4 regions of the Paenibacillus sp. FSL R10-2734 genome follow, and region 1 is predicted to be linked to each of the others. Evidence: riboswitches for the same ligand, from Rfam matches in the RefSeq annotation. Region 1 holds a riboswitch; each other region holds the start of a gene.
What was found. A riboswitch is a leader RNA that binds a small molecule or an ion and turns the genes downstream of it on or off. The one in region 1 is predicted to bind cyclic di-GMP.
Positions count from the first base shown of each region.

Region 2: linked by a shared signal. The riboswitch ahead of NSS67_RS06060 (MucBP domain-containing protein) and the one ahead of NSS67_RS31275 (transglutaminase-like domain-containing protein) in region 1 are both predicted to bind cyclic di-GMP.
Region 3: linked by a shared signal. The riboswitch ahead of NSS67_RS06065 (hypothetical protein) and the one ahead of NSS67_RS31275 (transglutaminase-like domain-containing protein) in region 1 are both predicted to bind cyclic di-GMP.
Region 4: linked by a shared signal. The riboswitch ahead of NSS67_RS00505 (anti-repressor SinI family protein) and the one ahead of NSS67_RS31275 (transglutaminase-like domain-containing protein) in region 1 are both predicted to bind cyclic di-GMP.

Region 1 covers NZ_CP150170.1:7,217,461-7,219,663, forward strand. The annotation lists gene NSS67_RS31275 (transglutaminase-like domain-containing protein) at 217-1,026, opposite strand; cyclic di-GMP riboswitch class I at 1,040-1,120, opposite strand; cyclic di-GMP riboswitch class I at 1,227-1,307, opposite strand; gene NSS67_RS31280 (class D sortase) at 1,428-2,081, opposite strand; gene NSS67_RS31285 (GtrA family protein) at 2,116-2,203, opposite strand, start outside.
Region 2 covers NZ_CP150170.1:1,324,275-1,326,477, reverse strand. The annotation lists gene NSS67_RS06060 (MucBP domain-containing protein) at 1-1,427, opposite strand, end outside; cyclic di-GMP riboswitch class I at 1,498-1,584, opposite strand; gene NSS67_RS06055 (iron chaperone) at 1,997-2,203, opposite strand, start outside.
Region 3 covers NZ_CP150170.1:1,331,344-1,333,546, reverse strand. The annotation lists gene NSS67_RS06070 (oligopeptide:H+ symporter) at 1-711, opposite strand, end outside; cyclic di-GMP riboswitch class I at 1,003-1,092, shown strand; cyclic di-GMP riboswitch class I at 1,185-1,274, shown strand; gene NSS67_RS06065 (hypothetical protein) at 1,330-1,974, shown strand; gene NSS67_RS06060 (MucBP domain-containing protein) at 2,053-2,203, opposite strand, start outside.
Region 4 covers NZ_CP150170.1:114,803-117,005, reverse strand. The annotation lists gene NSS67_RS00510 (2-oxoglutarate dehydrogenase E1 component) at 1-207, opposite strand, end outside; cyclic di-GMP riboswitch class I at 678-762, shown strand; gene NSS67_RS00505 (anti-repressor SinI family protein) at 790-945, shown strand; gene NSS67_RS00500 (helix-turn-helix domain-containing protein) at 1,155-1,484, opposite strand; gene NSS67_RS00495 (TasA family protein) at 1,644-2,203, opposite strand, start outside.

The sequences.
Region 1 (2,203 bases):
CTTATAATATATCATGTTGTTCTCAGTAATGCAAGCTTTATTTTTCGAAAGCCGTTTATATAACTCTCTCAAACATTGCCTGTACGCTGTCTAACAACGCTTAACTATAATAACCTATCTATTAATAAAAAAGCAACCCCTAAAACAAAATAAACAACTAGCTTAATAATTAAGCTGGTTGTTTATTTAATAGAGTTATGATTCTAGCAATACAAATTAATAGTATTTAGCTGCAGTATACTTACTTGAAGCCTTGATAAAATCCGCATTCTTCTTACCTTTCGCTGCTGATGCATCTACCGTGGTATCAATAGTAACCCATTTGCCATCCATCAATACTTCATTCCATGCATGGTATTGCGTAACGTAGCTAGTATTCCCCATCACCAACTTAGCAGGAACATCTACACTACGAAGCATTGCGGCAAAAAGAGAAGCATAATCATAGCAGATTCCTTTTTTAGTATTCAAAGTGTTGTTAATGCTTGGAATATAATCGGTCGTTACGTTATTAGCAAGAGAATAATCATATTGTACATTAGCAATCACATAGTTATAGATTGCCTTAACCTTCTCTTCATCTGTTGTTTTGCCTTTTGTAAGCTCTTTTGCCTTAACGATCGCTTTATCAGAAGAACTCCATTTCACATTCTGTACGGAGCCCAAATATACGGAATTTGAGTCATTCATGGTTAAATCTACTACCTCGGAATAAAGAGCTTTGTATTTGTTACCCGTTGTGTTCTCAAGAACAGAGACTTTATAAGTCCCATTTCCTTGTTGCAAAGGGAAGTCCTCAGCTTGTCCAGAAGCGTATAAATTATATGTATAGCTACTGTTATCTTTTGTGATCATAAGCTTAATTCTTTTGTCTTTTGGAATATCGTAGTTAATCCCGATTACGCCTTGATCCAATTTCGACGTATTCAACCAGTTCGAATCTACACTTGCGGCTTGAGCTGTGTTTACTGGAACCGCAGTAATCAGTACGAACAACGCCACAATCAAAAAATAAACCTTTTTCACGGATAAAACTCCTTTCGGTAGCTGGCTGCCATCCTTTCGGGAAGGCCCTTTAGCTTTGCGTCCCTACCTTTCGATAGGTTTGCCATTTATCGTATAAGCTCTATCTGTCCTAATTTCACTAGACAAATTAATAGAATCAACTAAGTAGAAATGAATCTAAAAACCTTATATATTTTATAAAAACAAAAAAAGCCTCTTCATTCGGTAGCTGGCTGCCATCCTTTCGGGAAGGCCCTTTAGCTTTGCGTCCCTACCTTTCGATAGGTTTGCCGTTTATCGTGTTTAGCTTTTATAGTCTTATACTACCATATTTATCCTCGTAAACAAGAACAAAATTGCTAGATTTTCTATTATTTTATAGTTATTTCTCTGTATTTAAGTTCTCATATCATTCTCATCTGCTATTTGGGAAGCTTGGCGTGAACAATTAAACGATGTGTAGGATCTACTAGTGGGTCACACGTAATTAGGGTAAGAATCTTATCCTTGTTATTCCCATCAAGAACAGATACATCGCTTGGATCTACAACAGAAATATCATAAACCTCGTAATTCAATACCTGATCGCTAGTCTTTACCGTGATAACATCTCCAATAACAACCTCATTCAATCTGTTAAACAATCTGCCCGTAGTTCTAGCTCTGTGAGCAGCAATTGCTGCATTTCCTATTTCTCCAAGTGGAGTCGTCTCTTTCATATGGGCCGCTGCATGCTTCAAATTGGCTTTAGTAGCCCCTTCTAATACAGGTAGCTTCAAATCAATCTTATCTATTTCAATTAAGGCCATTACCTTGCCACCAACTTTGATTTCTGGTTCTGGCTTTTCCGTTTCTTGAGGCTGCGCTTGTGCGTCCAGAACCGATTCCTCTGCTAATAACTGAGTAACTTCGGCATATTTGCTCTTCAGATCAGGCGGTGGAGTACTATCGCTGGTGCTCAGTTCAGCCGATTCTAACAGCTTCTCCTGCTGCCAGTCGCTGTACCATTCGTTAGCTTTTGGATACAGCATGATGAGGATCCCGGCCAGTATGAGAACATACGAGAATTTACGCATGAAATTCACCTCCGTGTATTGGTTCTACTGAAATTCAGAATACCCACTTACGACTTCCAAAAAAGTTGATAATCACCGTGACAAAAGTAACCAAAACCTTGGAGATCAACACTTGCATGCCT
Region 2 (2,203 bases), 1.4 Mb from region 1:
GAGTAACTCTTATCAATATCAAGCGCTTCTGTACCATTTTGTTTGAACGGGTCACTGTATAAAAGAGCAGCCTGATCAGGTCGATCAACGCGGACATTATTATCGTTGATTGGCTCACCGGCCGCATTGACTCGATACCCTTTAATTAATATTGACCCTTTTCCAAAGGTTACTTTTGGTACTTCGAAATTTTTGGAAGCAGGATTACCGTACACATCCGTATAATTCATCGTTGTAGTGCCATTTGTCGGATACAAATTATTAGGGTCCGATTTCTGATTAGAATCCCATTTCACAATGTAACTCATTGTTGCTGGGGTACCTTCGATAATATTGCCGATATCCCACTGAATCGTATCAGTTACAGAATCCCAGTTTGCTACACCTTGTGAAACTTTCGGATGAGTAGTGATATTATTGAACATTAGTCCCATAGGATCTGTGACTTTCGCGTTCTGCGCTGCATAAGCAATCTTACTCGATAATTCATTGAATACAGCTTTCAAATCAGCGCCGCTCGATGCGATATACCCCTTATCTTGGGTGTAAGTCAGAACGTTTGTTGCAATTGGATCATTAGCCACATCAAGTCCAATTGAATACATATGAATATCCTGATCTTGAGCTAATTTCGCCTCTGATACAGTACCAATGCCATTGTCTTTGACTTGGACTCCATCAACTGTATAAGAACTGAAAGTATAATTGCCTCCTGACCCAATACGACCACGAGTACTATAATCAAAATCCTTCAATGATTTTGTGAATGTACTACCTGATGGAAAAGTATAGTTCCCAGCATGTTTTGCCTTAAAACTATATGTTGGTTGTCCATCACTCAAGAGGACAATAAATTTATTGTTAGCCGAACTGTTCTTCAGCAGTTCACTAGCTTGATGGATCCCCGCTTGAATATTCGTACCTCCATTAGGGGATATATTATTGATTGCTGTATTTAACGCATCTTTATTGTTTACATCCGTAAAATCCGATATCTTGTTTGCAACATCTGAGAACGATATCACTGCAACTCTCGTTGTCGAATTTGGTTGAAGCAGTGAATCCACGAATTGGTTCGCAGCTGCTTTCGCTTTCGTCATTTTGCTGTTATCAGGCGATTTCCCATACGATTTACCACCAGTAGTACCAGGACCGTTATACGCCATACTCCCAGATTTATCAATAACCAAAACCACATCCGTAGTGGACTGTATATTCTTTCCTTCTACGGTCAGGGTTACTTCCCATTCCCCTTGCGTCTTAGTTGGCACAGCCGTCTTCGTCAGATTCACTGCACCTGCATCAGGCCATTTAAGATTATTCGGATCTGGATCAGCGCTCACTTGTGATGTAATAGGAATAAAACCAACAAGAAAAGAAACTACAATTAACCACGTAACTATTACTCTTAAACCTCTTCCAAGCATGTCTACCTCCTATGAGTTTATTTTTTAGCTCCTGAAGAGCACAAAAAAGCCCGACTGCAATATTCACGCTCATTGCAACCGGACGGTCATAGGTTAGTAACCAGTAGACTCCAAAGCTTTGCGACCTAACCTTTCAGTTAGTGTGCCAATAATTAAATTGTAGAATTTGCAGGCGTACATAGTTTCCATATATTGTCAGAAACTATTAATATGATAATTATAATATAGGCTCACAAACTAAGTCAATTTTCACAAATTGCATAAAGTAGATTTGAAATAAATAAATGGATGCCTTTTATTACTTCAAATTATTGGCTTCGCCTATATATGAATTCTGTAACTAATACAATAATTTGGTAGACAAAAGGTTTCTCAGCTACTAGAATAACGCTCTACTCTGCGAAATAATCAATGACCTTACGAAGAAACACAATCTGTGTTTACGTGAGGAACTCTTCATTAATAAATGTAGAAAAAGATTGCATAGCTGCTTCATAATCGAGTTTGGCAATTTCGTGAACAAGTAGACCGAATGCTGTCGTTCGTTTCAATTAGTGGTTATCTTTTTTTTATTTCCGCCAAAAAGTTGAACAGTCTGCCTTATCCAAAATATTAAACTCGATCATTTTCTCAAGTAATGAATAATCAACTGGATGATCCCACCGGATACGCATCAACTGCTTGGTGTAATCATAGCCAGCCTGCACAATTGCATCAGTAAAATGATTAATCCCTGCAATTTCAGGCGCAACAGCTATATGATGTTTGGATACGCT
Region 3 (2,203 bases), 1.4 Mb from region 1:
GATACTGAAGATTTTCTTGAATTGTCCCTTTTCAAGTGGACTGACAGGTTTCGCACCCAATGTGCCAAAGAATTTGTGCTGCGTGAAGAAAATGACTGCACCATACATAAAGGCAAAGAATGCGGCAATCCCAAATCCGATATGATAGTTACTCATCCCAATTTGACCTACGATAACCGGTGTAATTACACCTGCAACCGTGTTCATAAATTGATGTATAGTAAAAGCGGCATCACGGCGTCCATTGTCGGTTTTACGATAGAGTTGCCCTGTTAAGGAAGCATTACTCGCCCCCATGATTGGCAAAGATAATAGAAATAATGCAACAATAGCAAAAATTCTACCCTGCCCTAAGCTTGCAACAGGAATGGCGAGCAGCAGGAACGCGCTCCCTTTCACTATATTACCTATAATTAGAGCTTTTCGCATACCAAGCACTCGGTCGGCAAGCCAACTACCCAGAATAACAAACAGACTGTTACAAGCGGCCATCGCTGTAATCATCTGAGCTGCATTACCCTCGGAGAACCCAAGCCCTTTAGTATATGGAGTATAGAGATAGAAAATCATTATCGCATAAAAAGCGCCCCAAGCAGCGGAGTTGAAGAAGTTCCCTACAGCTAAAGCTCCTATACCTTTAGGATGTCCAAAAAAACCTTTGTCCGATCTTATTGTATCTAAACTCATGTCTTTGCTCTCAACTCTATCCATTTCCAGCAACCTTTCAATATTTTCTTGTTAGCCTTTTTTAATAGATTTAATATAGCAATTATTCAAATACAAATCGGTAGTGAATAGTTAGGATGAGTGGAGAATATGTACTTAGTTTGGATCTCTTGTAGATTACCTGACATCATATGAAAGATAAAATTCACAACCCTAAAAAATAGAAATAACCCAACCTCTTCTAGCTGAAGTGTATGATAAATCACATTGACTAATTGGTATTAAACAACTACTCTAATAGTAGATACTCTAGTATTAATTACCTACTACATTACATAATGATAAAGGCAAAACTATCGAAAGATAGTGACGCAAAGCTATAGGGGCTAACGCGAGGAAGACTCGCCATGCCAGCCAGTTACCGACATAGAAGTACGACGTGATAATACGTTCCTAACCCTTCTTATTTCGGTAAGAAGGGTTTTTTGAGCATTCACAACTTCATTTTGTCAACTCCACATTGACAAAGGCAAACCCATCGAGAGATGGCGACGCAAAGCTATAGGGGCTAACGTGAGGAAGACTCACCATGCCAGCCAGTTACCAATTCTAAGCTAACACACTCACTGTAGTGGCGTTCTGCTTGCAAAAGGAGTGTTCATAATGAACAGAACCAAATGCGTACGTATGATGATCATAGCGTTATTGATTATTGCACTATTCCCAACCAACTTAGCACATGCTAAGAACGCTTTATCAGATCAATTGATCGTGCTGCCACAAAGCAATTACAATGAAAAGTTAGCCACTGCGATGATATCGCGTATTGAAAGAATTCCAGCACCTATTTTAAAAACCCTTGCAGATAAAGGTGTGAAAATAAAATTAACGAACGACATCATTACCAATGAACCGGAACTACGCTATCTCAAAGGAGTAACACCAAGAGGCTGGGAAGATACTGGGCTCACTTGGGATGATGCACCTGGTGTTAGTGAGCAGAACGTTGTTGTTCGGATTGGCTACAGCAAAAAAGGACAAGGTCACAATTCATTCAACCTCGAGATTCACGAGACCATGCACGCCGTAGATCGTTTCGTATTTAATACCGTGAGTGACTCACAACAATTTAAAGATATTTTCAATAAAGAAGCAGCGTTAAACTATAACGACAATTATGTATCAGCTTATCCTAATGAATATTTCGCTGAGAGCGCAAGCTTATATGTCTATAATGATGCAACGCGTGAGCAGTTGAAGAAGGATGCTCCGCTTACTTACGATTTCATGAAAAAGCTATTTAATTGATGAGACAGCTTATTTCAAATATACAAAAGCTCCCCCCTGTTGAGAAACAGAGAGGAGCTTTTTTGTGTTAGTTATTCATTACTCAGGATATACATAAGCGGGCTTAATTTCTTGCCAAGTCTCGAAGCCGTCCGTATCTCTAGTGTAGAGATGATTAGTCGTAGCTTCCATTACATCCGCGTAATACCATTTGCTCACCGAGTTATCCGGCCATTGCTTCGCATCTTCA
Region 4 (2,203 bases), 230 kb from region 1:
GGTGTCTCCCGAAATGCGAGGCTGTGGAGCCGGTTCGCTATCCGGTGTTAATGGTGGGGGACCCGAATTCGTAAAAAGCTCGCGATAGTTATTTTCTACGGTGGATGGATCTTTCACAAACTGTTCATATCTTTCTTGAATGTAGCCTAAATTGGGTCCGTAATACTTACTCCAAATGGATTCGTTATAGGGCTCTTTGGCTGCCATGAATACATCCTCCTTAACGGATGAACTCCATACGTGACATTTTGTGTCAACGCTTACTGGAGCTGTGATGATTGCGGTTTCATTTCTCATCTTATTGTGCTACTTTCCACACGTGTAATCAATTCATTCTTTCGTCCAATACGTTCGCAAAATGGTATGGGTTAGCTTGTTCTACTAAAAAAAGAGGTGTTCTTTACTATTACCCATTCTAAAGACCTACTAAAATGATTCTATTATCCTTAATTTTAACTAAATGAGAGGAAGGCATCATTATATTGGCTTAATTAATTTTTTGAATTGGACGGGTATCGTGATAATAGGACAGGAAATCCTAAAAAAAATCTTTTATTTTTTGCTTTTAACAGAGAAACTACTCAGAAATCGACACACTTTTCCACTTTACTATAGTATAATGTTATTGCAGTTAGCGTTTTCATATATTTTATAACCAGATCCTTTCGTGTAAAGGGTCCAGTAAAAGGTAAACCTGCCGAAAGGCAGGGGCACAAAGTCGCGGGTCTAAGGTAGAAATACTATGACAGCCGGATTGCCTGGGGACGTAAAATCTTAGGAGGAGATTTTTTGGACAAGTCCAACCAGGGAAGCAACAGAGAACAGCAGGTCATTGATGTAGACGTAGAATGGGTCCATTTATTATTAGCAGCTAAGAAGGCAGGCATAAAGGCAGATGAAATTCGTCGATTCTTTCACGAGAAGACTGTGCAAGCCGTGCAGTAATACATTTAGAACGTAATATACCGAAAAAGGGCACAGCGATAACTCGCTGTGCTCTTTTTCGGTATATATATGAGAGTATAAGTTTCATACCGTATATGATCATTATATTCTGCTAGAATATAAACGCCTTCGCGGTCCATGTTAGGAGGGCGAAGGCGTTTATGCTTGATAGTATGAATAGAAGAGGATCTTATCAGGTCAGATGTAGGTTAATCCTTCTGATCCAGGCGCCATTTCTGGTAGTCTAGAAACTCCTTGAATTCGCGTTTGCTTATGCCTGAGGCCATAGCTTCCTGCACCAATCGGAACCATTCCGAATCTAAAGGTGATTCCTCAGCATCATTAGGTTCTCCATAGAGTAAAGCGTGGATGGATACCTGAAGCGCGTCGGCGATCTTTTCGATAAACTGGATTGAAGGATTGGATTGGATGTTTCTCTCCACATTGCTAAGATACGACTTAGCAACATCCGCTCTGTCCGCAAGCTCAGATAGGGACAATCCCTTTTCTAGGCGGAGATGCTGGATACGTTGGCCCATATTTTGTGGCACTATGCTTACGCCCCTCCGTAATTTTTGTTATTAGTATAGCAAATATCAATAAATTCGACAAAGTTTATTGTAAAGAGAAAAGCAGCATCTACTTATCCGCTTTCCGGAATAAGAATCTGCTGCTCTTCGAATGGAAGACTTATTAGATTAGTAGTCAGTTCCTCTGCCTTGTTTACCGAAGAAATCCCAAGTCAGTGTCAATGTATCTTGTTGGAAAATGTTCTGATCTTTATTGTCTTCCACAAATTCGAATTTGACGGTAAAGGTGTCAGATGTACCTGCTTTAATACCGGATGCTTCACTGCCTAAGAACGGCACTTTCTCTACGAGATCTGGTGTTAAATTTTGTAATTCAGATAATGTTGTTTCATAAACTACAATATCCGGAATAATGTTACCGCTCTTGTCCTTATTTTGCAGAAATTTAACTTTAATGAATTTACCTAAATCAACACCGTTGTTGTTACCACCTACATCATTAACGTTGTACTTAGTTTTGAGAATAATAGAGCCAATATCGAGGGTGCCGTCATTTTTTAGTTTGAAATCTTTTTTGACAGTATCACCTGGCTTCAGGTTTGCAATATTTACGATAACAGAAGGATCGGAGTTCAAATCCAGTGTACCTGCAGCGAATGTAGCAGTGCTTGTTGCAGTGTCACTAAAGTAAGCGAAGGTTCCTCCACCAATCAATGATAAACCCAGTG